DNA from 4 places in the Streptomyces sp. NPDC057743 genome. Region 2 is predicted to be linked to each of the others. Evidence: riboswitches for the same ligand, from Rfam matches in the RefSeq annotation. Region 2 holds a riboswitch; each other region holds the start of a gene.
The links. A riboswitch is a leader RNA that binds a small molecule or an ion and turns the genes downstream of it on or off. The one in region 2 is predicted to bind cyclic di-AMP.

Region 1 (6,960 bases), on a different contig from region 2:
CCACGACCTCCTCGGCGCCGACCCGCTCCATGATCGACAGCAGCACGAGCGCACCGGCGGCGATGACGTCGACCCGGCCGGGGTGCAGCACCGGGATCGCCGCACGCTCGGCGTGAGTGGAGGCCAGCAGGCGCTCGGTGACCTCGCGGACCGTGGCCAGGGAGATCCGGGAGTGGTGGATCGCCGCGGAGTCGTAGTCCGCAAGGCCCAGCGCGATGGCGGCGACGGTGGTCACCGAACCGGCGAGCCCGACCAGGGTGGCGGCCTCGGTCAGCGGGACGCTCTCCTCTGCCTGGTCCAGCGCCGCGGCGATGTCGGCCCTTATGGCGTCGATCTGGGCAGCGGTGGGCGGGTCGCTGAGCGGCGCGCCCGAACCGCCCGTCGCGGCGTGGAGGTGGCGCTCGGTCATCCGGACGCAGCCGACGTCGACCGAGCGGGCCGCGCGGACCGCCTCGCCGCCGAGCACGAACTCGGTGGAGCCGCCGCCGATGTCCACGACGAGGTACGGGAGTTGGATGTGCGGGTGGCCGGTCAGCTCCTTGGTGGCGCCGGTGAAGGAGAACTCCGCCTCCTGGTCGCCGGAGATCACCTCCGGCTCGACGCCCAGGATGTCCACGACCCCGCGGACGAAGTCCTCGCGGTTCTCCGCGTCCCGGGAGGCGGAGGTCGCCACGAACCGCAGCCGCTCGGCGCCCAGGCCCTTGATCACCGCGGCGTACTCGCGGCAGGCCGCGAAGGTGCGCTCCAGCGCCTCCGGCGCCAGCCGGCCGGTGCGGTCCACTCCCTGGCCGAGCCGGACGATCTGCATCCGGCGGTCCAGGTCCTTCAGTTCACCGGTCGTCGGGTCCAGATCGGCGACCAGCAGCCGGATGGAGTTCGTACCGCAGTCGATGGCGGCGACCCGCGTCACTTGGCGTCTCCTTCGGGGGCTTCGGGAGCTTCGGGGGCCTCTGCGCCCTGCGCGCACGGGGTTACGCAGGGGCCCTTGCGCCACCACTCGGGGAGCATCGCCAGCGCCTCGTCGCCGAGCGGGTTGACGCCGGGGCCGGCGGCGAGCGAGTGGCCGACGAGGACGTGCAGGCACTTGACCCGGTCGGGCATCCCGCCCGCGCTCGGGAAGCCCTGGAGCACCTCGATGGCGTCCCGGCGCCGGATGTAGTCCTCGTGCGCCGCGCGGTAGGCGGCGGCCAACTCCGGGTCTTCGGCCAGCCGCTCGGTCATCTCCTTCATCACGCCGTTCGCCTCCAACGTGCCGATCGCGGACGCGGCGCGCGGGCAGGTCAGGTAGTAGAGCGTGGGGAAGGGGGTGCCGTCCTCCAGGCGCGGCGCGGTCTCGACGACGTCCGGCTGCCCGCAGGGGCAGCGGTGCGCGATGGCGCGCAGGCCGCGCGGCGGGCGGCCGAGCTGGTCCTTGAAGGCGGCGATGTCCGCGGCGGTGGGCTCGGTGGGCTCGGTCTGGGGCGGGGGCGTGTCCATGTGCGCTTTCGGTGAGGGCCGGTGGTGGGTGGCGGGCGGCCGGGGCGGGCCCGCCCGTACAGTCTCGCCGGTCGCCGCCGGTGCGGGCTACCGCCCCACGGCTGCGTCGATGGGGTCCGTGGCGTCGGCGTCGTCCACGGCGTTCCAGAGCTTGTCGTACCAGGGGCGGTCGGCCGCCTCGGCGCCCTTGGGCGCGGCACGGGCGCCGGAGCCGTCCTGGACGATGTACCCGGTCTCGTCCGGCATGACGAAGTGCAGGTGGCGGCGGGCCTGTTGACGGACGTAGGCCGGGTCCTGCCAGCGGGCCTTCTCGTCGCGCAGCCGGTTCAGCGCGGCGGCCGCGTTCTGGGCCTTGCGGCGCTGGTCGGCGATGTCGGAGCGCTGGGAGATGTACTGCCGCATCGGGTACGCGAGGGCGACCACCAGCGAGCACATCACCAGGGCCAGCAGCGCGGCGCGGCCGGTGAGGCGGTTGCGGCGGGGTCGCCGCTTGGCGCGGTAGACGCGGGCGGCGGCCTGCTCGCCGAGCGCCTTGAGCCGGGTCGCGGTGGAGAACCGGTCCGCGGGCACGTCGCCTCCCCTTCAGCTTCCGTCCATCACACGCGTCACGGCGGTCGTCACGACGTGCGTCGTCCCCGGCCACGGTACGGGACCGGGGCCGGGGACGTGCGCGCTTCGCCCCGGCTTTGCCCGCAGGTCACATCGTGCGGAGCACCGCGGGGGCGGTGGTGTGGTCGGCGCCCGGAGGCGCGGGGCGGCGCCTCCGGGTCGACGCGGGCGTCAGCCCTTGAAGCGCGGGAAGGCGCTGCGGCCCGCGTACACCGCGGCGTCGTCGAGGATCTCCTCGATGCGCAGCAGCTGGTTGTACTTGGCGACGCGCTCGGAGCGGGCCGGGGCGCCGGTCTTGATCTGGCCGCAGTTGGTGGCGACGGCGAGGTCGGCGATGGTGACGTCCTCGGTCTCGCCGGAGCGGTGCGACATCATGCACTTGAAGCCGTTGCGCTGGGCCAGCTCGACGGCGTCCAGGGTCTCGGTCAGCGAACCGATCTGGTTGACCTTCACCAGGAGGGCGTTGGCGGAGCCCTCCTCGATGCCGCGGGCCAGGCGCTCGGGGTTGGTGACGAACAGGTCGTCACCCACGAGCTGGACCTTGGTGCCGAGCTTGTCGGTGATGACCTTCCAGCCGGCCCAGTCGTCCTCGAACAGCGGGTCCTCGATGGAGACGAGCGGGTACGCGGAGACGAGCTCCTCGTAGTACTCGGTCATCTCAGCGGCCGAGCGCTCCTTGCCCTCGAACTGGTACTTGCCGTCCTTGTAGAACTCGGAGGCGGCGACGTCCAGGGCCAGCGCGATGTCCTGGCCGGGGGCGTAGCCGGCCTCCTTGATGGCCTCCAGGATGAGGTCCAGGGCCTCGCGGTTGGAGCCGAGGTTCGGGGCGAAGCCGCCCTCGTCGCCCAGACCGGTGGCCAGGCCCTTGCGCTTCAGGACCTTCTTGAGGGTGTGGTAGACCTCGGCGCCCCAACGCAGCGCCTCGGAGAAGGACTCCGCGCCGATCGGCGCGATCATGAACTCCTGGATGTCCACGTTGGAGTCGGCGTGCGAGCCACCGTTGAGGATGTTCATCATCGGCACCGGCAGGACGTGCGCGTTCGGGCCACCGAGGTAGCGGAACAGCGGCAGGTCGCTGGCCTCGGAGGCGGCGTGCGCGACGGCCAGGGAGACGCCGAGGATGGCGTTGGCGCCCAGCGAGCCCTTGTTGTCGGTGGCGTCCAGGTCGAACATCGCCTGGTCGATCAGCCGCTGCTCGGTCGCGTCGTAGCCGACGAGCTCCGGGCCGATCTGCTCGATGACCGCGAGGACGGCCTTCTCGACGCCCTTGCCGAGGTAGCGGTTGGGGTCACCGTCCCGCAGCTCGACGGCCTCGAAGGCGCCGGTCGAGGCGCCGGACGGGACGGCGGCACGGCCGGTGCTGCCGTCGTCGAGGCCGACCTCGACCTCGACCGTGGGATTACCTCGCGAGTCGAGAATTTCGCGGGCTACGACGACGTCGATGGACGGCACGTTGTCTCCTTCGGGGGTGTCTGGAGTTCTCGCCATGAGCCTAACGGCCCCGGACGTGTCCGCTTGCCCGTGGCCCGCTCCGTGGGACGAAAAAACCCAACAAGCAGGCCAAACTCCCAGTTCATGGGAGGTTTCCGGGCGTTGTTCGCTATGCGGGTAACGCCGCGCCGGGCCGTCTGATGGCCTCGGAAACGGTGCACGTCAGCGGGGGGGCTCGGGCGCGGTGCGGCACGGCGCAGGGGCGCTTGGACATAAGAAGCCCCGCCGCGGCGCGCTCGGGGGTACGCGCCGGGGCGGGGCAGCTTTCGCGGGCGGCTCAGATGCTGAGCTTCTGGCCCGGGAAGATCAGGTTGGGGTTGCCGCCGACGACGGACTTGTTGGCGGCGTAGAGCGCCTTCCAGTTGGTGCCGTGCGCCTTGGCGATCTTGGCGAGGGTGTCGCCCGACTTCACGGTGTAGGTGTCACCGGAGCGGTGCGACTGCTGCGGGGCCGGCTGGGCCTTCTCGACCTTCTCGCGGACCGGGGCGGACTTCTTCTTGGTGGTGCCCTCGGTCTGCTTGCGAGTCTCGGAGGTGCCCTGGCTCTTCTTGACCGTGGCGCCACCGGAGGTGTCGACGTTGGCGGCCGGGCCACCGGCGGTCAGGTTGCCGGCGCCGGCGCAGGACCAGGCACCCGGGCCCTGGATGGCGAGCAGCTTCTCGGCGGCGGCGATCTGCTGGGCCTTGGTGGCCAGGTCGGCGCGGGCCGCGTACTGGGTACCACCGGCGGCGGCCCAGCTGGAGTTGGAGAACTGCAGGCCACCGTAGTAGCCGTTACCGGTGTTGATCGACCAGTTGCCACCGGACTCGCACTGGGCGACCTTGTCCCAGGTGGCGACCGAGGCGGCGGAAGCGGAGGTGGCGCCCATCAGCGGGACGGCGACGGCGGCGCCGGCGACACCGGCCAGGGTGGCGACGCGGACGGCCTTGGAGCTGCGGCGGTGCTTGCCCTTGTTGATCAGCATCGTGCGTTCGTTTCCTCACCGACGCCTACGAGGTGAGCTGTCGGGTTCGGGCCGTGTGAGCTGCCCGGCCGCGTGTGCTGCACACGCGACTTCACCCCAAGCCGGTTGACCCGCTTTCACGGGTGGGGCCGGCACTTACCTTGGGTCCCCCGCTCCTGCCTTCGGCGCTTGCGCGTCGTCGTCCTCCGACCGCCGGCAGGATTCGGCGTGCGATCGAAGGGCCCGCTTTGGCGAGCGGTCCTGACCGTAAGCAAAACCCTGTTGGTGTTCAAACCCCATCTTCTGAACCAAGTTGACCGTTTTTGATCATCAGGGCGGACATTTCCGCAGGTGGACCCCGGTATCGAAACGGGGGGCGGGACCCGCCCCATCCCCCGCAACGAGAGCCATATCTCACTTTTACGAAACCGCCCCGAACCGGCGGTAACTACCCCTGCGCCCGCCCGAGATCGAGCAGTTGACCAGGAAGGATGAGGTCCGCATCGGAGCCGATGACGCCGCGGTTGCGGTCGTAGAGCGCGGGCCAGCCGCCCGGCAGGTCATGGCGCTCGGCGATGGCTGACAGGTTGTCACCCGGGCGTACGCGGTAGTCGTCGGCGCCCGCCGGGGGCGTGCGGTGCGCCGCCCCACCGCGCGAGGCGTGCCGGCCGCTGCCGCCGTCCCGCTCGTCTCCGGAGCCCGAGCCGTCGCCGGGCGCACCGCGGTGCTTGCCGGCGGCGGGGGGCGTACCGGGGTCGGACGGGGGCGAGGAGGGAGACGGGGTCGCGTCCGAGGGATCGGTGGAGGGGGTGCCGGACGGCGACGTGGCGGGCGGCCCGGACGGCGACCCCGACGGCTCCCCGGTCGGGCCCCCGGTCGGCTTCCCGGGCGACGAGGGGGACGGGGTGGCCGACGGGGAACCCGACGGCGATCCGGACGGCGACGCGGAGTCCGTCGGGCTTGTGGGGCCCGTGGTGCCCGTGGGGTCCGTCGGGTCCTGGCTCGCCGAAGGGGCGCCCGGGGTACCGGAGTCGGAGTCCGCCCCGGGGTCGGCGTCGCTGCCGGACGGGGCGGGCGTCGTGGCGCCCGGACCCGCGCGGTCCGCGTCGCCCGACGTGCCGGACGGGTCGCCGGTGGCCGGGTCGTCGGCCGAGGGGTCGTGCGTGGGGCGCGGGGTGGGGCGGCTGGTGCTGCCCGGGTCGACGCCCGGCTTGCGGCCGCCCTTCGTCAGCCCGGCGTCCACCGCGCAGCTCGGGAAGGCGTCCGGGCCGCGGTCGTCGAGGATCGCCTGGGCCACGGCTATCTGCTGGGCGCGGCTGGCGAGGTCGGGGCGGGAGGCGTAGGCGGAACCGCCGTAGTGGTCCCACATCTCCTGGGTGAGCTGGAGGCCGCCGTAGAAACCGTTGCCGGTGGCGGAGCTCCACATTCCGCCGCTCTCGCACTGCGCGACGCGGTCCCAGGTCGCCGCGTCGGCGGCCTGTGCGCCACCGGCGCTGAGCAGGGGCAGGGCCAGCCCCGCGCCGGTCACTCCTGCCGTGACAAAGATGGCCGGTGCTTGTCGGGGGCGACGATGCCGGCCGTTCCCGGAACGCATGCGGTTGCCTTTCGCGCGGCGGTTGAGTTGTCGGATCGCGGTCGGCGGGGGCGCCGTGGAGGGCGGCCCGCGATCGACCTCGATCGCCGGACGAAAGGTAGCCGGGGTTACGGGCAGTCACAAGCCGGTGTAGCGGAGATCACGCAATGGTCACATGCCTGACAGTTCGTCAACTATGCGGCCGTGCCTGGTGGGGACGGTTCCGGCGCTCCCTCCGGTGCGACCTCCGGCGTGAACTCCACCGGCAGGGTGCGCAGTCCGCGCATGATGAGCCCGCCGCGCCACCGCAAATCGTCCGGTTCCGCCGCAAGTCGGAGGTCCGGTAGGCGGGTCAGGAGGGTGGCGAGGGCGGTCTGCCCTTCGAGGCGGGCGAGCGGTGCGCCGAGGCAGTAGTGGATGCCGTGCCCGTAGCCGAGATGAGGATTGTCACGCCGCGTGAGGTCGAGCACGTCCGGCTCGTCGAAGCGGGCCGGGTCGCGGTCGGCGGCGGCCAGCACCACCAACACCGGGTCCCCCTCGGCGATCCGCTGCCCGCCCAGCGTCAACTCCCGGGTCGCGTACCGCCAGGTCGCCAGCTCCACCGGCCCGTCGTAGCGCAGCAGTTCCTCGACGGCGATGGCGAGCAGCTCGGCGTCGCCGGCCGCGATCGACTTCTGGAGCAGCTCCCGCTGGGCCGGGTGGCGAAGCAGCGCGTAGGTGCCGTTGCCGATGAGGTTGACGGTGGTCTCGAAGCCGGCGAAGAGCAGGACGAAGCACATCGCGGCGGCCTCGTTCTCGGTGAGGTGCTCGCCGTGGTCGGAGGCCCGGATCAGGCCGGAGATCAGGTCGTCGCCGAGGTCGGCCCGCT
Region 2 (6,960 bases):
CTCGTCCTGGGGGTCGGTGGACGACTGGAGTTCGGCGAGGTAGCCGGTGCGCTCCAGGACCGCCTCCAGGATCGTGGCGGGGCCGGCCCCGGACTCCACGATGGTGCGCAACTCCTCCATCAGGGCGTTGAACCGCTTGACGGCGTTGGCGGAGCGGGCGGCCATGCCGTACGCCTCGTCGACCCGGCGCAGCGCCTGCGGGAAGGTGATCTTCTCGCGCTGGGCGAGGGCCTCGATCATCGCCTCGGCACGGTCGCCGATGCCGCGCTTGGGGACGTTGAGGATCCGGCGGAGCGGGACGGCGTCCTCGGGGTTGGCGAGCACCCGGAGGTAGGCGAGGATGTCGCGGACCTCCTTGCGCTCGTAGAAGCGCACGCCGCCAACGACCTTGTAGGGCAGCCCGACCCGGATGAAGATCTCTTCGAAGACGCGGGACTGGGCGTTGGTGCGGTAGAAGATCGCCACGTCGCCGGCCTTGGCGTCGCCGGCGTCGGTGAGCCGGTCGATCTCGTCGGCGACGAACTGGGCCTCGTCGTGCTCGGTGTCGGCGACATAGCCGGTGATCTTGGGGCCGGCGCCGGCGTCCGTCCAGAGGTTCTTGGGGCGGCGGTTCTCGTTGCGCTCGATGACGGCGTTGGCGGCCGAGAGGATCGTCTGCGAGGAGCGGTAGTTCTGCTCCAGCAGGATCGTGGTGGCGTTCGGATAGTCCTCCTCGAACTGGAGGATGTTGCGGATCGTGGCGCCGCGGAAGGCGTAGATGGACTGGTCGGCGTCGCCGACCACGCACAGCTCGGCGGCGGGGATCTCGACCGTGCCCGGGCCCACCAGCTCGCGGACGAGGGTGTACTGGGCGTGGTTGGTGTCCTGGTACTCGTCGACGAGGACGTGGCGGAAGCGGCGGCGGTAGTGCTCGGCGACGTCGGGGAACGCCTGGAGCAGGTGGACCGTCGTCATGATGATGTCGTCGAAGTCCAGGGCGTTGGCCTCGCGCAGCCGCGCCTGGTACATCGCGTACGCCTCGGCGAGGGTCTTCTCGAACCCGTCGGCCGCCGTCCCGGCGAAGGTCTCCTCGTCGATGAGCTCGTTCTTGAGGTTGGAGATCTTCGCGCTGAAGGACTTGGGCGGGAAGCGCTTGGGGTCCAGATCCAGATCGCGGCAGACCAGGGCCATCAGGCGCTTGGAGTCGGCCGCGTCGTAGATCGAGAAGGACGAGGTGAAGCCGAGCCGCTTGGACTCCCGGCGCAGTATCCGCACGCAGGCGCTGTGGAAGGTGGAGACCCACATGGCGTTGGCCCGCGGGCCGACCAGGTCCTCGACGCGCTCCTTCATCTCGCCCGCGGCCTTGTTGGTGAAGGTGATCGCGAGGATCTGGCCGGGGTGGACGTGGCGCTCGGCGAGCAGGTGGGCGATGCGGTGGGTGAGCACCCGGGTCTTGCCGGAGCCGGCGCCGGCGACGATCAGCAGCGGGCTGCCGCTGTGCACCACGGCGGCCTTCTGCTGGTCGTTGAGGCCCTCCAGGAGCGCCGCCGGGTCGATGGCGGGGCGGGCGGCGCCGTCGCGGTAGTACGGCTCCCTGGGCGCGGGCGCGTCGAACTTCCCGCCGAAGAGGTCGGCGGGGATCTCCTCCGGGGCCGGGCCGTGCTCGTCCTCGGGCGGCGGCGGGGGCTCCTCGTCCGCGGGGCCGAGGTCCGCCAGGAAGCTGTCGTCAAAGAGGCTGCTCATCGCCCACCGAGTCTAGGCCGCCGCACTGACAACCGGTCCCGAAGTGACGGATTGCCCGGTACCGCCCCGGTCGGGGCGTCATCTGCGCGGCCGGGGACGCCTCGTGGGCCCTCCGCATTCAGGTCACGAAAAGGTTTCGGGCATATCGAACACCTGCCTTCACAGAAGCCACACGAGTTGGCTACGGTCTCGCTCAAGGCAGCCCGCCGTCCCCGCGGACGACAGCGTCCGCACGGGCCGCCTCCGCCGAGTCCGGCCTGCCGCGAGGCATCCGGAGCCGGGGACCCACAAGCACCACCGGGGTGAATCGACCGGGGCGACCGTTGCCAGGCGGACGCACCGGCCGTAGGGCAAGCCTTCCGTCAGCAGACCGCCCGAACCCGACAGCTAACCCGGTAGGCGGTCCACGGAAGGAGTCGCCGGCCTTGGCGTCCCATCGCAAGCCGCGCACCCCCATACTTGCCACGCCCGGCGGCCGTCGTACGGCCACCGGGCTGACCACGGCCGCACTGGCCTCGGTCACCCTGCTCTCGCAGACCGCGAACGCCGCCCCCAAGGCGCCCCAGCCGACCGTCGAAGAGGTCAAGCAGCAGGTCGACGACCTGTACCAGCAGGCCGAGGTCGCCACCCAGAAGTACAACGCCGCCAAGGAGAAGGCCGACGGCGAGCAGCGCACGGTGAACCGCCTGATCGACGAGGCGGCCCGGCGCGCGGAGAAGATGAACGAGTCCCGGCGGCGGCTGGGTTCGTTCGCCTCGGCGCAGTACCAGAGCGGCGGGATCAACCCGACCGCCCAACTGATGCTCGCCAAGGACCCGCAGCAGTTCGTCGACCGCAACCACCTGATGCAGCAGCTGACCGGTCGGCAGAAGCAGGTGGTCACCGACTATCAGGAGCAGGCCGCGGTGGCCGCCCGCCAACGGGCCGAGGCCACGCAGAGCCTTACCGACCTCCAGCACGCGCAGACGTCCCTGAAGGAGACCAAGCGCAACGTCCAGGCCAAGCTGGCCGAGGCGCGGCAGCTGCTCTCCCGGCTGACCGCGCAGGAGAAGGCGCGGCTGGCCGAACTGGAGCGTCAGAAGGAGGCCGCGGCCGAGCGCAAGGCCGAGGAGCAGGCCCGCAAGGAGGCCGAGAAGCGGCGGCAGCATCCCGGCGGTTCCGACCAGAACACCGGCGGCGGCAGCTCGTCCGGCGGCGGCTCCTCGGACAGCGGCTCGTACGGGACCAAGGCCCAGAAGGCGCTCGCCTTCGCCCGCTCCCAGATGGGCAAGCCCTACGTCTGGGGCGCCACCGGGCCCAACTCCTACGACTGCTCGGGCCTGACGCAGGCCGCGTGGAAGGCGGCCGGGGTCGATCTGCCGCGCACGACCTGGGACCAGGTCAAGACCGGCACCCGGATCTCCACCGAGAATCTCCAACCCGGTGACCTGGTGTTCTTCTACAACGACATCAGCCACGTCGGGATGTACATCGGCGGCGGCAAGATGATCCACGCCCCGCACCCGGGTGCCAACGTCCGGGTGGAGTCGATCTACTACATGCCGATCTACGGGAGCGTCCGGCCAGGCTAGCCGGCACACGGGCGCGCGCTCCGCGCCCCGCTGATCCACCCCCCACATGCCACCGCGCGGCCATCCGCCGGCTCCGGAGTACGGAGCGGGATGACCGCGCGGTGTGCCGTTTCGGCACGGCGGTGCGGCGCCGGGGCCGGGCCGCCGGCTCTCTGCCGGGCGGGCCGCCGGGGCGCCGGGCGGGCTCAGGTCCAGAGCACCGCGATGAAGATGTTGAGCATGGTGAGGCCGCCGACCGCGCCGAACACCGGCTTGGCGATCTTCTCCTCGTCCCGCTTGACGTAGACCAGCGCCAGGATCACCACCAGGACGGCCAACTTGATGCCGAACTTGATGTTGTTGAGCGAGGCGCCCTGCATCTGGTTCAGGCCGACCAGCACGATGCCGGTGACCAGCATCGTCAGCGCGCCGTGCAGCATGGCCGGCACGAAGCGGGCGGTGCCCGCGCTCATCGCCTTCATCTGGGTCAGGAACCCGCCGAGGAGGGAGGCGATGCCGATGATGTGCAGGGCGACGAAGACATTGATTACTACGTCCATAGTGCTGGATCGTATCCGCCCCATAGCACGTCCTTTCCGGCAGGGCGTCCGCGATGCCCGCTTCGGTCAGGGCCCGCCGGCCCCGGCTCGCCCCCGGCCGCCCGGGCGGTCATCCCCGCACCATGAGCGGTCGGATAACGGCAATGCCGGGCAAGGGGGTTCGCCGCCGTGACCCCGGGCCTAGCTTCCTCCTGCACGCGACCGGGCCCGCACTCTCCGGTCGCCCCGCCCCGCAGGGAAGGAAGTGACGGCCGCCATGGCCTCGCACCACACGACCGCCGAGCGACCGCAGCTCGCACCGCCGCCGGCCCGGGCCCGCGCCGCCCGTGCCGCCCACCCGGGGCTGCTGATCGCCGCGGACCCGCAGCGCTGCCTGGACGGCGCCACGGTGCTGGAGCGCACGGGTAGCCACCAGGCCACCGCGGTGGCCGGCTGGGCCCGCCGCCTGGGCAGCATCCGCCGGCTCGGCACCCGCCCCGCGAACGCCGAGGAACGCCCCCCGGAACCCGGGCCCACCACCGCCCCGCGCACCCCGGCACCGGCCGAACGCGCCGCCCGCGCCGTCTCCTTCGCCCGCGGAGCGCTCGGCAAGCCCTACGCCTGGGGCGCGACCGGACCAGCCGCGTACGACTGCTCGGGACTGGTCCAGGCCGCCTGGCAGGCCGCTGGCATCGCCCTGCCCCGCACGACCTACACCCAGATCGCCTCCGGCACCCGCATCGACTGGCCCCAACTCGCCCCCGGAGACCTGGTGTTCTTCTACTCCGGCATCAGCCACGTGGGCCTCTACATCGGCGGCGGCGAGATGATCCACGCACCACACCCCGGCGAGCCCGTCCAGATCACCCCGATCGACCGGATGCCCTTCGCCGGCGCGACCCGCCCGGCCTAGGGCTTCTCCGCCCCTGACCCATCGGGCAGGCCCTAACCGCCCAACCACCCGGGTATCGCCGCCCGTTGGGCCACCCACCTGGCTACGCGCCGACGCCCACCGTCGGCCCGCCCGTCACCGTACGACCGCTCCCCCGGCCACGCCCCCGGTCGTCCCCGCAGCAGCCGCTGGGCGCCGAACGCCCGCCCTGACCACCCTCGCGGTAGCCCTCCCGGCCGCTCCCCATCGCCACCGTGACCCCACATCTGCACCGCCCCCGTACGTCCCTCGCGCGTCGATCCCTGTCACGCTGTACAACGCACCGCGGCGCGGCGATGTGCCCGGTTCCGGCAACTCCGGAGGAGTTTCACCCGAACGATGAACTCCGCCTGCCGCGACGGCCGTTGGGGCGGACCACGCGGGCCGCCGTCCGCGCTAGAGCCTGTCCGATGGGTCATGGCCGGGACCGCGACGCCTGGCACGGCACCTCGCGGCGTTGCCGAAACGCCCCAATAGCTCCGCTATTCAGGACGCCCCGTCCTACCCGGCCCTGACCCATCGGGCAGGCCCTAGCCCCGCAGGTACAACCCGAACCAACGGAAGATCTCCGGCACTTGGCGCTTCCACACCGGCACGGTGTGACCGCCCGCACCCGCCGAGATCTGCTCGACGGTGACCGTCGTCGGCTGCTTCGCGAGCTGCTTGAGGCCCATCCCGGCCTGGTAACCGTCGCCGTTCGCGCCGGAGATGTACAGCGCGGTGCGGGGCGGCCGCCCGGCCGCGTTGGCGGCCTTCAGGATGTGCAGCGGGTTGGTCTCCACGCGCAGCTTGGGGTCCTTGCCGGCGAGCGAGTCCTTCTCTATGGCCGGGTCGTTGTAGCCGGACATGCCGACCGCGGCGCGGTACCGGTCCGGGTGCGCCAGCGCCAGCTTGGTCGCGCAGTGCGCGCCCGCCGAGTAGCCAGCCAGCGCCCAGGAGTCCGGCTTGTTGCCGGCCCGGAAGTTGTCGATCACCATCTGGCGGACGTCGACGGTCAGCCAGCTATCGGCGTTGACCTTGCCGGGGAGGTTGACGCACCCGGTGTCGGCGTTGGGCAGCACGTTGGTCCGCGGCGCCACCAGGATGAACGGCTTGACCGCCCCGCTCTGCATCAGCGGCGCGAGCTGCTCATTGGCCTTCAGCGACCCGAACCAGGACTTGGAGGACCCGGGGTAGCCGGGCAGCAGCTCGACCACCGGGAACTTCTTGTCCTTGTAGGCGGGGTCGTTGTACTGCGGCGGCAGCCAGACGTACACCTCGCCGTTGACGCCCGAGATCTGGCCCTTGAGGTCGGTCATCTGGACGCCGGGGCCCACCACCGGGTCGTCCGCCGGCCGGAAGTGCTGGAGCACCTTGGGCTCGTCCTTGAGGTTCTTGCCGCCCAGCCCGTCCGGCCCGAGGTTCCGGGCCGCGTCGATGTGGTTGCCGGTGCCGAGCAGGTCGCCCCAGTTGTCGTAGAGGTTGTTGGCGTTGTTGACCATCAGGAAGACCACGGTGATCGCGGTGGCCTGGGCGAACAGCAGCATCAACAGCCGTGCCAGGCCGCGCACAAGCGGCGGCCCAGCGACTCGGCCCCACACGGTGAACGGCAGCACGAGGGCGACGATCAACAGCAGGATCGAGAAGAGGAAGAAGGGCGTACCCGTCAGGCTCATCGGGATCTCGTTTCCAGGACGTATGCGCGCAGGGCGTGGGCTTGGTTCCGGCCCCGCCTACGGGCAGCGAGCCTCTCCGCGCCCTTAGATGGCGATCCGCGCGATCCTGGTTGCCCGCCTTGGCCGCTTCTTTACGCACCCCCTCCGTGCCCTGCATCACAGGGGCGGTCCCCGACCGTCCGCCCCCGCACCCCCACGCTCCCGCGAAACCGCAGGTCAGACCAGGCGGCGGGCGGCCGCCCAACGGGTCAGCTCATGACGGTTGGAGAGCTGCAACTTGCGCAGCACGGCCGAGACATGTGACTCAACCGTCTTGACGGAGATGAACAGCTGCTTGGCGATCTCCTTGTACGCGTACCCGCGGGCGATCAGCCGGAGCACCTCGCGCTCACGCTGGGTGAGGCGGTCCATGTCCTCGTCCACCGGCGGGGCGTCCGTCGAGGCGAAGGCGTCCAGGACGAAGCCGGCCAGGCGGGGCGAGAAGACCGCATCGCCGTCGGCGACCCGGAAGATCGCGTTGACCAGGTCCGTGCCGGTGATCGTCTTGGTGACGTAGCCGCGGG
Region 3 (6,960 bases), on a different contig from region 2:
AACCGCCTGGTGCGCCGCGACCGTAGCGCCGTCGCCGCCGGCTTCGGTCTGCTGCGGCTGGCCGGTGCGCCCTCACTGGGCTGGCTGGACGTGAAGGCGTCCGGTGGCGCGGAGGTCCCCGCCATCGAGGCCGCCGTCGACGAGGAGTTGGCCCGCTTCGCCGAAGAGGGGCCGACCCCGGAGGAGATGGAGCGGGCCCAGGCCCAACTGGAGCGCGAATGGCTGGACCGGCTCGCCACGGTCAGCGGCCGCGCCGACGAACTGTGCCGCTACGCCGTCCTGTTCGGCGACCCGCAGCTCGCGCTCTCCGCCGTCCAGCGCGTCCTGGACGTCAGCCCGTTGGAGGTGCAGGCGGCCGCCAAGGCCCGGCTGCGCCCCGACAACCGCGCCGTGCTCGTCTACGAGCCCACCGCGCAGCCCGACGCCGCCGGCACCGAGGAAGAGGAGGCGGCCAAGTGACCGACGCCACCACCCCAGCAGACGCCCCCATGAGCACCATGGAGTTCCACCCGCAGCCCCAAAGCGGTGCGCCCAAGCCGTGGGCCTTCCCGGCGCCCGAGCGCAGCCAGTTGGCCAACGGGCTGACCCTGCTGACCAGTCACCGGCCCGGGCAGCAGGTCGTCGCCGTGGAGGTCAACCTCGTCGCCCCGCTGGCGGCCGAGCCCGAGGGCCTCGACGGCGTCGCCACGATCATGGCCCGGGCCTTCTCCGAGGGCACCGACAAGCACACCGCCGAGGAGTTCGCCGCCGAACTGGAGCGCTGCGGCGCCACGTTGGACGCGCACGCCGACCACCCCGGTGTACGGGTCTCCCTTGAGGTCCCGGCCTCCCGTCTGCCGCGTGCCCTCGGTCTGCTCGCCGACGCGCTGCGTGCCCCCGCCTTCCCGGACGACGAGGTCGAGCGGCTGGTCCGCAACCGCCTCGACGAGATCCCGCACGAGCTGGCCAACCCGGCCCGGCGCGCGGCGATGGCGCTGTCCAAGGAGCTGTTCCCGGCCAACTCCCGGATGTCCCGGCCCCGTCAGGGCACCGAGGAGACCATCGCCCGGATCGACGCGGCCGCCGTCCGCGCCTTCTACGACGCGCACGTCCGGCCCGCCACCGGCACCGCCGTCATCGTCGGCGACTTCACCGGCGTCGACCTGGACGCGGCGCTGGCCGACACCCTGGGCGCCTGGAAGGGTTCCCCCGCGCAGCCGTCGAAGCCCTCGCCGGTCGTCGCCGACGACACCGGTCGCGTGGTGATCGTCGACCGTCCCGGTGCCGTTCAGACCCAGCTGCTCATCGGACGGGTCGGCGCCGACCGGCACGACCAGGTGTGGCCCGCCCAGGTGCTCGGCACGTACTGCCTGGGTGGCACCCTCACGTCCCGTCTGGACCGGGTGCTGCGCGAGGAGAAGGGCTACACCTACGGGGTGCGCGCCTTCGGCCAGGTCCTGCGTTCCTCCGCCCCGTCGTCCCCGGAGGGCGCCACCGGCGCCGCCCTGCTCGCCATCAGCGGGTCGGTGGACACCGCCTCCACCGGGCCGGCCCTGAAGGACCTGTGGACGGTGCTGCGCACCCTCGCGGCCGAGGGGCTGACCGACGCCGAGCGCGACGTCGCCGTGCAGAACCTCGTCGGCGTGGCCCCGCTCAAGTACGAGACCGCCGCTGCGGTTGCGGGGACCCTGGCCGACCAGGTGGAGCAGCAGCTCCCGGACGACTACCAGGCGCAGTTGTACGTCCGGCTTGCGGAGACCGGCACGGTCGAGGCGACCGCGGCGGTCGTCAACGCCTTCCCCGCGGACCGGCTGGTGACGGTCCTGGTGGGCGACGCGGCGCAGATCGCCGAGCCCGTCAAGGCGTTGGGCATCGGCGAGGTGACGGTCGTCAGCGGCTGACCTCGGCTGCATGACGGCACGTCACCCGACGTCCCGTCACTTATCGACAAAGCGGCTCCCGTGGCAGTGACTTGCCACGGGAGCCGCTGCGTGTGCACGGCGTTTTCCGCCCGCCCAACTGGTGAGCGTTGCTCCGTCACCTCTACGGGGCCGCGCCCGCAACCGGGCGGTGCCGTCTGCCCGGTTGCGTCGGTTGCCCGATTCGAGTGTGGCGTGCCGCACAAAACTCCAGTTCTGTTTGCCGATTGAAAGTTGCCCCGTTTAGCGTCGGTCCGGCTGTTCGTCACAACTCCGCCACAACAGTGGCACCGAGCAGTCATCGCCGAGTCCCCGTACGGCGCGAGCCAGGGGAGCCGGGGACCCACATGTCCCTTGGGGTGAATCGGACTCCTCTCCGGAGGAGCCCGTAGGAGACCTTCCTGCTCCGAACCCGTCAGCTAACCCGGTAGGCGAGAGGGAAGGAAAGGACCAGCCCGTACATGGCGTTCACCCGTGCCACCGGGAAGCACCGCCGTGCGAGCCGCACCGCTCGCACGACCCGCAACCTCGCCGGCATAGCCACCCTCGCGGCCTCCGGAGTCGTCGCCTCCGTAGCGTCGCCCGCGCTGGCCGCCACGGGCGAGCCGACCCACGACACCGGCCTCCAGCACGCCGTCGAGCTCGGTGACGAACTCGCCGTCCGGATCGAGGCCCAGGCGGACACGCAGCAGGCGGCTGCCGAGGCCGCCGAGGCCAGGGCGAAGGCCGAGGTCGAGGCCAAGCGGCTGGCCGAGATGGCGAAGAAGAAGGCCGACGAGGAGCGCGCGGCTAAGGTACGCGCCGCCCGCGAGGCCGAGCGCAAGCGCCTCAACACCTTCGTTGCTCCGGTGGCCGATTCCTACGTCTCCACCGCGTACAAGGCGTCCAGCGGCCTGTGGTCCTCGGGCAGCCACACCGGCATCGACTTCCACGCCGCCTACGGGACGCAGGTCCACGCCGTGGGCGCCGGCACCGTCGTCGAGGCCGGCTGGGGCGGCGCGTACGGCAACAACATCGTGATCCGGATGAACGACGGTACGTACACCCAGTACGGCCACCTCTCGTCGATCGGGGTGAGCGTCGGGCAGTCCGTCACCCCGGGGCAGCAGATCGCCCTCTCCGGCAACACCGGCAACACCACCGGCCCGCACCTCCACTTCGAGGCCCGGACCGGCCCTAACTACGGCTCGGACATCGACCCGATCGCTTACCTGCGCGCGCACGGCGTCAGCGTCTGACCTTCCCCGACCTCTCCGCCGCAGCACCGTCCCCCTGGAGCCCCGGCCCGCCACCCTGGTGGGCCGGGGCTCCGTCGTTTCCGTAGGGCCACCGCCGGTCCGTCCGCCAGCTTCCCGGACCGCACCGTCCGAAAAGCGCCGTTGAATTCGCGACATTCCACGGGAGAATCCATCCGTGTCGAATAGAGTCGAGGAATGTCGCCGAGCGGTGACATCTTTCGGGGATTACGGCGGAGGCACGGACGATGCGAAGCCACATTTCCGCGCACGCGGTGTGCACGGCGATTCGGGACGATATCGTCTCCGGTCTGCTCGCGCCGGGGAGCCGGCTGATCGAGGACATTCTCGCCGCGCGGTACGGCGTCTCCCGGGTCCCGGTGAGGGAAGCGCTGCGCACCCTCCAGTCCGAAGGTTTCGTCACCTCCCGCCACCACGCGGGCGCCTGCGTCGCCGAGCTCACCGAGCAGGAGGCCGCCGACCTCCTCGACATGCGCGCCCTCATGGAGCCGCTGGGCGCAGCCCGCGCCGCCGCCCGCCGCACCACCGCTCACCTCAAGGTGCTGCGCGGCCTGGTGCGACTCGGTCGCGAACGGGCCCGCCACGGTCACCCCAACGACCTGCGCCAGCTGGACGGTTGGTTCCACGAGACGCTCGCCCAGGCGGCCGGCAGCCCCAGTCTCACGGCGCTCCTCACCCAGCTGCGACGCAAGATCGAGTGGACCTATGTCATCGAGCCGCCCACCCGCGTCACCGATGCGTGGGACGAACACGGCGCCGTACTTGACGCCGTCGCCCGTGGGGACGCGGAACGGGCGCGCACCCTCATGGCGGCGCACATCGAACGCTCGCTCCCGGTGTACCGACTGCGCCGCCACGCTTCCGATGTGAGCGAGGCGAAACGACCCGTCAACACGGCACGCGCCCGCGCTTAACAATCGCCCCGTATACAAAGGGGGGAGGCGTCGGGGAATGCGAGTGTTGGGGGAGAAGGCGGGGCGGGGGTGCTCGGCGTGCGTTTCTGATGCCGCTTGCCGAAATGCCCCCCTGTGAATGGGGAGAATGGGAATCTCGTATTAGGGGTGCCGGCCAGAGGTCGCGAATGAGGGTGGCGGCTGGTGGACCCTATCGCCGTCCGGAATCGCTCCCGGACGGCCATGCGAATTTCTGAGGCTTCCGATTGGCCGACGAAGAATCCGCAACGTGCCTTTGTCGCCCACGGTTCAACGCATTGCCCGACGCCCTCAAATCGCCCGACGCCCTCAAGTAATGGCGAGTGCTTGCCTCCACGCACACGCGAACGACCCCGCCGCGGCAGCCGGTTGTGTGTACCGGTTGCCACGGCGGGGCCGTGTCGACTGGCGTCCGAAGTCCTGGGCGGGGTGCGTGGCCCCCCGCTGGTACTCGGGGGCTCAGACGGTCTCGGGGAGCTCCTCAAGGCCCTCGGCGACCAGCTTCGCCAGGCGGTCGAGCGCGGCCTCGGCGCCCTCGGCCTCGGAAGCCAGCACGATCTCCTCGCCACCCTGGGCGCCCAGGCCCAGGACCGCCAGCATGGAGGCGGCGTTCACCGGGTTGCCGTCGGCCTTGGAGATCGTTATCGGGACACCGGAGGCGGTGGCCGCTCGGACGAAGATCGACGCGGGGCGGGCGTGCAGCCCCTCGGCCCAACCGACATTGACGCGGCGCTCAGCCATGGTGTTGCCCTTCAAAGTCGTGACTGTTGTCTAGACCATTCTCGCACGCTGCCGGGGGTGGTCCGGCAGCCTGTCGCCCCGGCTTCCCGTCGGGCTGCCGGCCCTTCTTTCAGGCCGTCGGGTCCGCGCGATGAGACCGGGAAGAACGAGAGTACGCATGCCGAGCCGGTTGTCAGTGGCCCGCCGTACGCTGTCCGCATGCAGACGCCGCCGGATCATGCCTACCCGACCCACTGGGAAGCCGACGTGGTGCTGCGTGACGGCGGGACGGCGCGCATCCGGCCCATCACGCCCGACGACGCCGAGCGGCTGGTCTCCTTCTACGAGCAGGTGTCGGACGAGTCGAAGTACTACCGCTTCTTCGCGCCGTACCCGCGCCTGTCCGACCGCGACGTCCACCGGTTCACCCACCACGACTATGTCGACCGGGTCGGCCTGGCCGCCACCGTGGGCGGCGAGTTCATCGCCACCGTCCGCTACGACCGGATCGACGCGCGGGGGCTTCCCGCCAAGAGTCCCGAGGACGACCAGGCGGAGGTGGCCTTCCTCGTTCAGGACGCCCACCAGGGTCGCGGCGTCGCCTCCGCACTCCTGGAGCATGTCGCCGCCGTCGCAAGGGAGCGCGGCATCCGCCGGTTCGCCGCCGAGGTGCTGCCCGCCAACACCAAGATGATCAAGGTGTTCACGGACGCCGGCTACACGCAGAAGCGCACCTTCGAGGACGGCGTCGTCCGCCTGGAGCTCGACCTCGAACCGACCGAGCAGTCCATGGCCGTGATGCGCGGCCGCGAGCAGCGCGCCGAGGCCCGCTCCGTCCAACGACTGCTCGCCCCCGGCTCCGTAGCCGTCATCGGCACCGGCCGCACCCCCGGCGGCGTCGGCCGCACCGCGCTGCGCAACCTCCTCGACGCCGGCTTCACCGGCCGGGTGCACGCCGTCAACCACGCCTTCCCCGAGGACCTCCGCCGCCTGGAGCCCGAGGGCGTGCCGGCCGCCCGTACGCTGCGCGACATCCCCGAGCCGGTCGACCTGGCGGTCGTCGCCGTCCCCGCGGCCGCCGTCCCCGACGTCATCCGCGACTGCGGTGAGCACGGCGTCCAGGGCGTACTGGTCCTCTCCTCCGGGTACGCCGAGGCCGGTCCCGACGGGCGCGAACGGCAGCGCACCCTGTTGCACCGGGCCCGCTCCTACGGGATGCGGCTCATCGGGCCCAACGCCTTCGGGCTGATCAACACCGCCCCCGAGGTCCGGCTGAACGCCTCGCTCGCCCCCCAGATGCCCGGCGCCGGCCGGATCGGCCTGTTCACCCAGTCCGGCGCGATCGGCATCGGGCTCCTCAGCGGCCTGCACGAGCGCGGCCCCGGCGACGGCGGGATCGCCGGCATCTCCACCTTCGTCTCGGCCGGCAACCGCGCCGACGTCTCCGGCAACGACCTCCTCCAGTACTGGTACGACGACCCGCACACCGACGTCGCCATCCTCTACCTGGAGTCCATCGGCAACCCCCGGAAGTTCGCCCGCCTCGCCCGCCGCACCGCCGCCGTCAAGCCGGTGGTCGTCGCCAAGGGGGCCAGGCACCACGGCACCGCCCCCATGGGCCACGCCGTCCCCACCGTCCGCGTCCCCGACAGCACCGTGGCCGCCCTGATGCGCCAGGCCGGCGTGATCCGCGTCGACACGGTCACCGAACTGATCGACGCCGGGCTGCTGTTGGCCGCCCAGCCGCTGCCGGCCGGCCCCCGCGTCGCCATCCTGGGCAACTCCGAATCGCTGGCCCTCCTGGCCTACGACGCCTGCCTCACCGAGGGGCTGCGCCCGCAGCGCCCCCACGTCCTGCCGTCCGCCGCCAGCCCGGAGGACTTCCGCGCCGCGCTCGCCCGGACGCTCGCCGGGGACGGTTGCGACGCCGTCGTCGTCACCGCGATCCCGTGGGTGGGGGAGGAGGGCAGCGCCTCCCCGAGGGGCGGCGAGGGCGCCGCGCTCGCCGCCGCCCTGCGCGCCGCGGTCGCCGCCGACGCCGCCAAGCCGGTCGCCGTCGTCCACCTCGCGATGGACGACCTGGCCGCGACGCTCGCGGCCCCGCCCGAGCCCTGCGCCCCGCAGGCCCATGACGAGCCGTCCGCTCCCGCCCCC
Region 4 (6,960 bases), on a different contig from region 2:
GCGGCCGACCCCGCCGGCTCGCACCACGAGCGGCGGATCCGGTCCTTCCAGCCCCGCCGCAGCCGCGTCACGGCCTCGCAGGGCGACGCGCTGCGCCGGCTCTGGCCGAAGTGGGGCGTGGACGTCGACGGGCTCTCCCGCCTCGACCTCGACGCGTTCTTCGACGGGCGGCCGGTCGTTTTGGAGATCGGTTTCGGGATGGGCGAGGCCACCGCGCAGATGGCCGCCGCCGCCCCGGAGACCGGCATCCTCGGCTGCGATGTGCACACCCCCGGCCAGGGCCATCTGCTCGGTCTCGCGGAGCGGAACGGCCTGTCCAACATCCGGGTGGCCAACGGCGACGCGATCATCCTGCTGCGCGAGATGCTCGCCCCGGCGTCCCTGGCCGGCCTGCGCGTCTACTTCCCGGACCCCTGGCCCAAGAAGCGCCACCACAAGCGCCGGCTGATCCAGCCGGAGTTCGTGGCGCTGGCCGCCACCCGGCTCGCGCCCGGCGCCCTGGTGCACTGCGCGACCGACTGGGAGCCGTACGCCGAGCAGATGCTTGAGGTCCTCTCCGCCGAGCCGGCGCTGGAGAACCTCTACCCGGGCTACGCACCGCGACCGGACTTCCGGCCGCTGACGAGATTCGAGGGCCAGGGCCTGGACAAGGGCCACACCGTCCACGACCTGCTGTTCCGTCGCCGGGCCTGAGGCCCGCGGCCCCTACGGGCCGCGCCCCCGCACCACCGTGTCCTCGCTGGCGGCAAACTCGCCTGCCCACGCCGCTCCACCCTCGTTAGGGTCGATGGGTGTACCCGTCACCGCCGCCGCTCCCCGAGCGCTCAGCCGGCCCGCCGCCGTACACACCCGCCGGGTCCCACCCCGGGCCCCGGCGCCGGTTCGCGCCCTGGCGCAGCCGGACCGTCCGAGCGATCGCGCTGGCCGCACTGCTCGCGCTGTCCGGCGTGCTCATCCTCGGCATCGTCCGGCGCCAGACCGGCACCGAGGGCTTTCTGGTCGGCCTCGGGCTGGCCGTCTTCCCCGTTCCGCTGCTGATCGCGGCGTTCTGCTGGCTGGACCGCATCGAGCCCGAGCCCTGGCGGAACCTCGCGTTCGCCTTCGCCTGGGGGGCGTGCGCCGCCACCCTCGTCGCCGTACTGGCCAACGGCTTCGCCACCGACTGGCTGGCCAGCAACGTCGCCTCCGCGTCCCCGACCGAGGCCGAAGCCTGGGGCTCGACGGTGGTCGCCCCGATCGTCGAGGAGGTGGTGAAGGCCGCCGCCATCGCCCTCCTCTACCGCTTCCGCCGCCGCGACTTCGACGGGATCACCGACGGCATCGTGATCGCCGGCATCACCGCCACCGGCTTCGCGTTCACCGAGAACGTGCTCTACCTGGGCAGCGCCTTCGGCGAGGACCAGTCCATGGGGCACAGCGGTCTGAACTCCCTCACGGCCGGCACCTTCTTCGTGCGGATCGTGGTCTCCCCGTTCGCCCACCCGCTGTTCACGATCCTCACCGGCCTGGCGTTCGGCATAGCCGCGACCCGCTACCCCCGCCGCCGCGGTGCCCGGACCGGGCTGGTGCTCCTCGGCCTGACCACCGCGGTCCTGCTGCACGGCGTGTGGAACGCCGCCTCCACCCTCGGCGACGCCGGCTTCCTCACCGTCTACGGCGCCTTCATGGTCCCGGTCCTGCTGGCCGTGACGTGGCTGGCGCTCTGGGCCCGCCGCCAGGAGCTGCTCTCGGTCCGCGAGTACCTCGCCCCGTACACCGCCGCCGGTTGGCTGGCCGCGCCCGAGCCCACCGCCCTCGCCTCCCTGAAGACCCGCGCGCTGGCCCGCGACATAGCCCGCCGCACCCACGGCCCGGCCGCCGCGCGCGCCGTCACCGCCTACGGCGCACTGGCCACCGCGCTCTCCTTCCATCGGCGCCGCGCCCATCTGACGGGCCCGACCGCGGACTTCGCCGCCCGGGAGCGGGAACTCCTGGACAGCCTGTGGCACTACCGGTCGTGGGCCGGCCCGGCGCTGCTCCAGGCGTGGGCGGGCCGGACCGCGACACCGGAAGCGGTGCCGGACCGGCCCGGGGGCGCGCCCGATTCCGACGCGGCAACGGGCCGGCGCCCCGCCCCGTAAGGAGCCGCGGTCGGACGCACGGCGCCGGCCGGCCGCCCCGCGCGACGGTGCCGCCCGGCGGTGCGGGGGCCGCGCGTAGGCTCGTGGGAGTTGTCCGCGAAAGGGAGGATTCTGCGATGGCTGGGATACCGACGAGCGTGGTGGCGGCCACCGGGCTGGTGGGCGGTTACGGCGTGGCCCGGTGGACCAAGAAGCGGCCCCTGGGCGGGGTGGCGCTCGCGGCGGCCGGTGCGGTGGCGGCCCGCGGCTGGCAGCAGAAGGCCGGCACGAAGGCGGCCGCCGCGCTGAGCGGCGCCTATGTGGCGGCGTTCGCGGGGTCCCACCCGCTGGCCAAGAAGATCGGCGCGTGGCCCTCGGTGTTCGCGGTGGCCGGCGGCGTCGCGCTGGCCTCCTGGGCGGTGGCGGACCGGCGCGGCTGACACCGGCGGCCCCGCTGTGGGGCCGCCCCCTGGAGCAGACCGCAGAGGGGCCGGCCCGTAGGCCGGCCCCTCTGCTGCGTCGCTCAGTCGGCTACCGCGCTCAGGCCGACGCCTCCGTGAGGAGGGCGACCTCGGCGTCGGTGAGGGTGAGCTCGGTGACGGCCAGGAGGGCCGGGAGCTGGGCGACGGTGCGGGCGCTGGCGATGGGGGCCACGACGGTGGGCTGGGCGGCGAGCCAGGCGAGCGCGACGGTGGTCGGCTCGGTGTCATGGGCCGCGGCGACGGTGTCGAGCGCGGCCAGGACGCGGCGGCCGCGGTCGGTCGCCAGATGCTCGGCGGCCGTCCCGGCGCGGGCGCTGTCCACGCTGACGCCCGGGCGGTACTTGCCCGTCAGGAAGCCGGAGGCGAGCGCGAAATACGGGACGGCGGCCAGGCCGTTGCGGGCGGCCACGTCGGCGAGTTCACCCTCGTAGGTGTCGCGGGAGACCAGGTTGTAGTGCGGCTGGAGGGCCACGTAACGGGCCACGCCCTCACGGGCGGAGAAGTCCAGCGACGCCTGGAGGCGCTGCGCGGAGATGTTGGACGCGGCGATCTCGCGGACCTTGCCGGCCTTGACGAGGTCGTCCAGGGCGGTGAGGAACTCGCCCACCTCGACGGACTCGTCGTCGAAGTGGGTGTAGTAGAGGTCGATGTGGTCCGTGCGCAGACGGGCCAGGGACTGGTCGACACCGGCCTTGATGGTGGCCGCGGACAGGCCCTTGTAGTCGGGGTGGGCGCCGACCTTGGTGGCGATCACGACCTGGTCGCGGTTGCCGCGGGCCGCGAGCCAGTTGCCGATGACGGTCTCGGACTCACCGCCCTTGTTGCCGGGCACCCAGGACGAGTACATGTCGGCGGTGTCGATGAAATTGCCACCGCCGGCAACGTAGGCGTCGAGTACGGCGAAGGACTCGGCCTCGTCGGCGGTCCAGCCGAAGACGTTGCCCCCGAGGCAGAGCCGGGAGACGGACAGCGAACCGAGCGGCTTGCGGTCGGGAACGGAGCTCTGGGCGTGTGTCGCGGTCATGCCCTGCTACAACGCAACAGCGCCTGGAATTGTTCCTCGCGCTGCGGGAGTTATTCCCCGGCCTAGGTGGGGAGTTGGTCCGCTCCCGTTGCCGGTCCAGAGAGGGTGCGCGGCTGGCCGCCCACGGGATGCGGGCGGCCGGCGCGGGCGTCAGACGGTGACCCCGCGGTCGCGCAGCCACGGCACCGGGTCGGTCGGGGCGCCGCCGTGCGGACGGACCTCCAGGTGGAGGTGCGGGGTGGTGGCGTTGCCGGTGGCGCCGACACGGCCGATCACCTCTCCCGTATGGACCCTGCCCGACGTCTTGACCATGGAGGACAGGTGGCAGAACCAGAGCTCCGTACCGTCGTCGAGCGTGACGACGATCCGGTAGCCGTACGCTCCGGCCCAGCCCGCCTGGGTGATGGTCCCGTCGTGAACCGCCTTGACCAGCGTGCCCGTTGGGGCCGCGAAGTCCTGGCCGGTGTGGTCCGCGGCCCAGCGGTCGCCGGCCTGCCCGAAGCCGGTGGCCAGGGTGTGCGAGGCAACCGGGGCGACGAAGTCCTGGGCGGCGCGGGCGGGTTGGTCGGCTTCCGGGGAGCCGGCGGAGGAGGGCTGTGCGGCCGGGGCCGCCGGGGTCGCCGGGGCCGCCGGTTCGTGGGTGGCCTGCGTTGCCTGGGAGGTCTGGGAAGTCTGGGGGACCTCCGTGGCCTGGGTGGCCTTCCCGTCCGGCTGCGGCGCCTGTGCGGCGGCCGGTGCCTCCTCCGTCTCCGCCCCCGACGCCCCCTCCGCCCTCGACGTCTCCTCCGTCCCGGACGCCTGCTCGACTCCGGACGTCTGCGGCATCTCTGACGCCTGCGGCGCGCTCTCCGCGGTCGCGGCCGTTCCCGTGGCCTCCGACCCCGTGGGGCCGCCCTGTTGGGCGTCGGCTTGAGTGTCGGTTTGGGCGTCGGTTTGGACGCCGGCCTGGGCATCGGCCGGGCGGGCACCGCCCTGCTGGAGGATGCGGTTGCGCAGCGCCTCGGCCGCGCCCGTGCCCTGCGCGGCTTCCGCGGGGGCGCCGCCGGCCCGCGTGCCATGGGCGGCGGGAGCGAAGGCGTCCGCGGTGGTGGTCGCGGCGGCGGCCACCGGGGCGTTCGGGGCATCCGCGGTGGCATCATCGGCCGTCCCACCGGGGTCGGGCATCGAGATCGGCACCGGCGGCCGGCCCTCGGCCGCGGCCACCCCGCTCGCGCCGACCGCCGCGATCACGCCGACGCCCAGGGCCGTGCCGCCGCGCGCCAGACCGACGCCGCGCTGCCTGGCCACCCGGTGCTTGCCGCGCAGCGAACGGAGGCCCTCTTCGTCGCCCCCGGCCTCGTAGAGCTCCGCCTCGCCGGCAGCCATCTCGTCACCCGTGACCCACGCGCCCTCGGCACCGCTCCCTTGGGGACCGTGCACCGGCTCACCACCGGGCAACCCGCCCTGGTCGACGCCCTCATGGGCCAGCCCTTCGGGGAGCAGCCCCTGGTGGGGCAACCCTTGCTGGGGCATCGCCTCGTAAGCGGAAGCGGCGGAAGAAGCCGAAGAAGCTGACGACGCTGACGAAGCAACGGAAGCAGCAGAAACGGGGGAAGCAGGGGAAGCGGGCGAAGCAGCGGCATCAACGACATCGCCACCCCCACCCGAAACATCCACACCAACACCACCGGAGGCAACGTGCCCGGCGGGGCCACCGAGGCCAAGGCCGAAGCCGATCGTGCCGCTGAAGTCGGCGGGGCCGCCTAGGCCATAGCCGGATGGAGCGTGGGGGGCGGGCCTGTTGGACGCCACGGGGGCGCTCTCCTTTCCTTCCTTCTCGCCTACCGGGTTAGCTGACGGGTTCGGAGCAGGAAGGTCTCCTACGAACGCCTCCTGGCGAGAAGCGCCCGATTCACCCCAAGAGGGTGGTTCCCCGGTTCCCCTCGCTCAATTCCCAGCAATTCCAGGCGGATCCGACAGGCATCCACCAAACCGGTCGATCCGGGCGGCGCGACGCGGGTCGGGGACCCGGTCGAGCAGGGCGGCGGCCGGCTCGTGCGGGACGGGTCGGGGTCGTTCTGGACGTGCGGGAAAAGCGCGTACGGGATTCGGCGTCGGCGCACGGTGCCGCCACTTGCGACGGCTGGGACGACCGCGCTCCGTTATCGGACAGTAATAGAGACGACGAGGGAAATCCAAGCGTTCCCACGAATCCACGGGGGTTCCACACGGCCCCCAAGAGGGCTCCGGCGGGAACGTTTCCCCTCAAGCCCTCCCCAATCAGGGCGAGTTGGCGCCGCCGCGTCAAACGATCTCGCGACGATTGTGCACCACTTGTTATGCAGAGGGATGCGTAACAATCACGGAGAGTGAGGGCGATAACGTCGCCCCATGGCCGTCAACGTTGCGAACACCGGAAACGTCGTCAACACCCCGCAGGAAGTGGCGGATCGGTACCGGGAGTTCTCCTGGCAACAGGCGCGCGGGCGGTCCGGGGCGCACGAGGAGTTGGCCGCCCGGATCGGCCAGGACGACGAGTTCTGCGAACTGCTCGCGGGGTCGCTGCCGGCCGGCAACAAGCAGCAGCCGAACCTGCTGCTCGCCGCGGTGCGCTATCTGGACGGCCCGCACGCGGAGTTGGGGCCGCGCGGCGCGGCGGCGTACGGGCGCTGGCGCGAGTGGACGATCCGGCACTGGGACGAGGTCCGCTCGGTGGTCCTGCAACGCGCCACCCAGGCCAACGAACCGGCCCGCTGCGCCGCACTGCTGCCGCTGCTGGCCCGTCTACCGCAGCCCCTGGCCCTCCTGGAGGTCGGAACGTCGGCCGGGCTGTGCCTGCACCCGGACCGGTACCGCTACCGCTACGTCCACGAGGGGCGCGACTCCTCGTGCGGCGCCCCGGATTCCCCGGTCACGTTCACCTGCCACACCAGCGGGCCAGCCCCCTTCGACGACGACAACGGCAACGACAACGCCCACGGCGACCCGGCGGCGTTGCCCGGCGGGCTCCTCCCCGACATCGTCTGGCGCGGCGGCATCGACCTGAACCCGCTGGACCCGGTCGGGGACGCGGACGACCTCCGCTGGCTGCGGGCCCTCGTCTGGCCCGGCGACGAGGCCCGCAGCGCGCGCCTCACGGCGGCCGTCGAGGCGGTGCGGCCCGCGCCACGCCCCGTGCTGGTCCGCGGCGACCTGGTCGACGAGCTGCCGGCGCTGGCCGCCCAGGCGCCGCCCGAGGCGACGCTGGTGGTCTTCCACAGCGCGGCGCTGAACTACCTTCCGCCCACCCGGCGCGAGGAGTTCGCGCACCGCGTGCGGACGCTGCTCGCCGAACGGGACGGCGGCGGGCACTGGATCTCCCAGGAGCACCACGGCG

Region 1: linked by a shared signal. The riboswitch ahead of ACFVFQ_RS11335 (transglycosylase family protein) and the one ahead of ACFVFQ_RS30440 (NlpC/P60 family protein) in region 2 are both predicted to bind cyclic di-AMP.
Region 3: linked by a shared signal. The riboswitch ahead of ACFVFQ_RS12805 (M23 family metallopeptidase) and the one ahead of ACFVFQ_RS30440 (NlpC/P60 family protein) in region 2 are both predicted to bind cyclic di-AMP.
Region 4: linked by a shared signal. The riboswitch ahead of ACFVFQ_RS27140 (peptidoglycan DD-metalloendopeptidase family protein) and the one ahead of ACFVFQ_RS30440 (NlpC/P60 family protein) in region 2 are both predicted to bind cyclic di-AMP.

The regions. Positions count from the first base shown of each region.
Region 1 covers NZ_JBHVJX010000008.1:58,629-65,588, forward strand. The annotation lists gene ACFVFQ_RS11315 (exopolyphosphatase) at 1-910, opposite strand, end outside; gene ACFVFQ_RS11320 (DUF501 domain-containing protein) at 907-1,476, opposite strand; gene ACFVFQ_RS11325 (septum formation initiator family protein) at 1,564-2,046, opposite strand; gene eno (phosphopyruvate hydratase) at 2,257-3,537, opposite strand; gene ACFVFQ_RS11335 (transglycosylase family protein) at 3,854-4,540, opposite strand; cyclic di-AMP (ydaO/yuaA leader) riboswitch at 4,548-4,717, opposite strand; gene ACFVFQ_RS11340 (transglycosylase family protein) at 4,968-6,047, opposite strand; gene ACFVFQ_RS11345 (cytochrome P450) at 6,287-6,960, opposite strand, start outside.
Region 2 covers NZ_JBHVJX010000034.1:38,391-45,350, reverse strand. The annotation lists gene pcrA (DNA helicase PcrA) at 1-1,722, opposite strand, end outside; cyclic di-AMP (ydaO/yuaA leader) riboswitch at 1,957-2,140, shown strand; gene ACFVFQ_RS30440 (NlpC/P60 family protein) at 2,148-3,293, shown strand; gene ACFVFQ_RS30435 (hypothetical protein) at 3,479-3,832, opposite strand; gene ACFVFQ_RS30430 (C40 family peptidase) at 4,089-4,724, shown strand; gene ACFVFQ_RS30425 (alpha/beta hydrolase) at 5,273-6,397, opposite strand; gene ACFVFQ_RS30420 (LuxR C-terminal-related transcriptional regulator) at 6,614-6,960, opposite strand, start outside.
Region 3 covers NZ_JBHVJX010000009.1:134,919-141,878, reverse strand. The annotation lists gene ACFVFQ_RS12815 (M16 family metallopeptidase) at 1-459, shown strand, start outside; gene ACFVFQ_RS12810 (M16 family metallopeptidase) at 489-1,880, shown strand; cyclic di-AMP (ydaO/yuaA leader) riboswitch at 2,191-2,347, shown strand; gene ACFVFQ_RS12805 (M23 family metallopeptidase) at 2,360-3,136, shown strand; gene ACFVFQ_RS12800 (GntR family transcriptional regulator) at 3,382-4,068, shown strand; gene ACFVFQ_RS12795 (HPr family phosphocarrier protein) at 4,546-4,827, opposite strand; gene ACFVFQ_RS12790 (GNAT family N-acetyltransferase) at 5,026-6,960, shown strand, end outside.
Region 4 covers NZ_JBHVJX010000026.1:84,973-91,932, reverse strand. The annotation lists gene trmB (tRNA (guanosine(46)-N7)-methyltransferase TrmB) at 1-693, shown strand, start outside; gene ACFVFQ_RS27155 (PrsW family intramembrane metalloprotease) at 792-2,120, shown strand; gene ACFVFQ_RS27150 (hypothetical protein) at 2,237-2,539, shown strand; gene ACFVFQ_RS27145 (aldo/keto reductase) at 2,640-3,605, opposite strand; gene ACFVFQ_RS27140 (peptidoglycan DD-metalloendopeptidase family protein) at 3,756-5,117, opposite strand; cyclic di-AMP (ydaO/yuaA leader) riboswitch at 5,408-5,564, opposite strand; gene ACFVFQ_RS27135 (DUF2332 domain-containing protein) at 5,976-6,960, shown strand, end outside.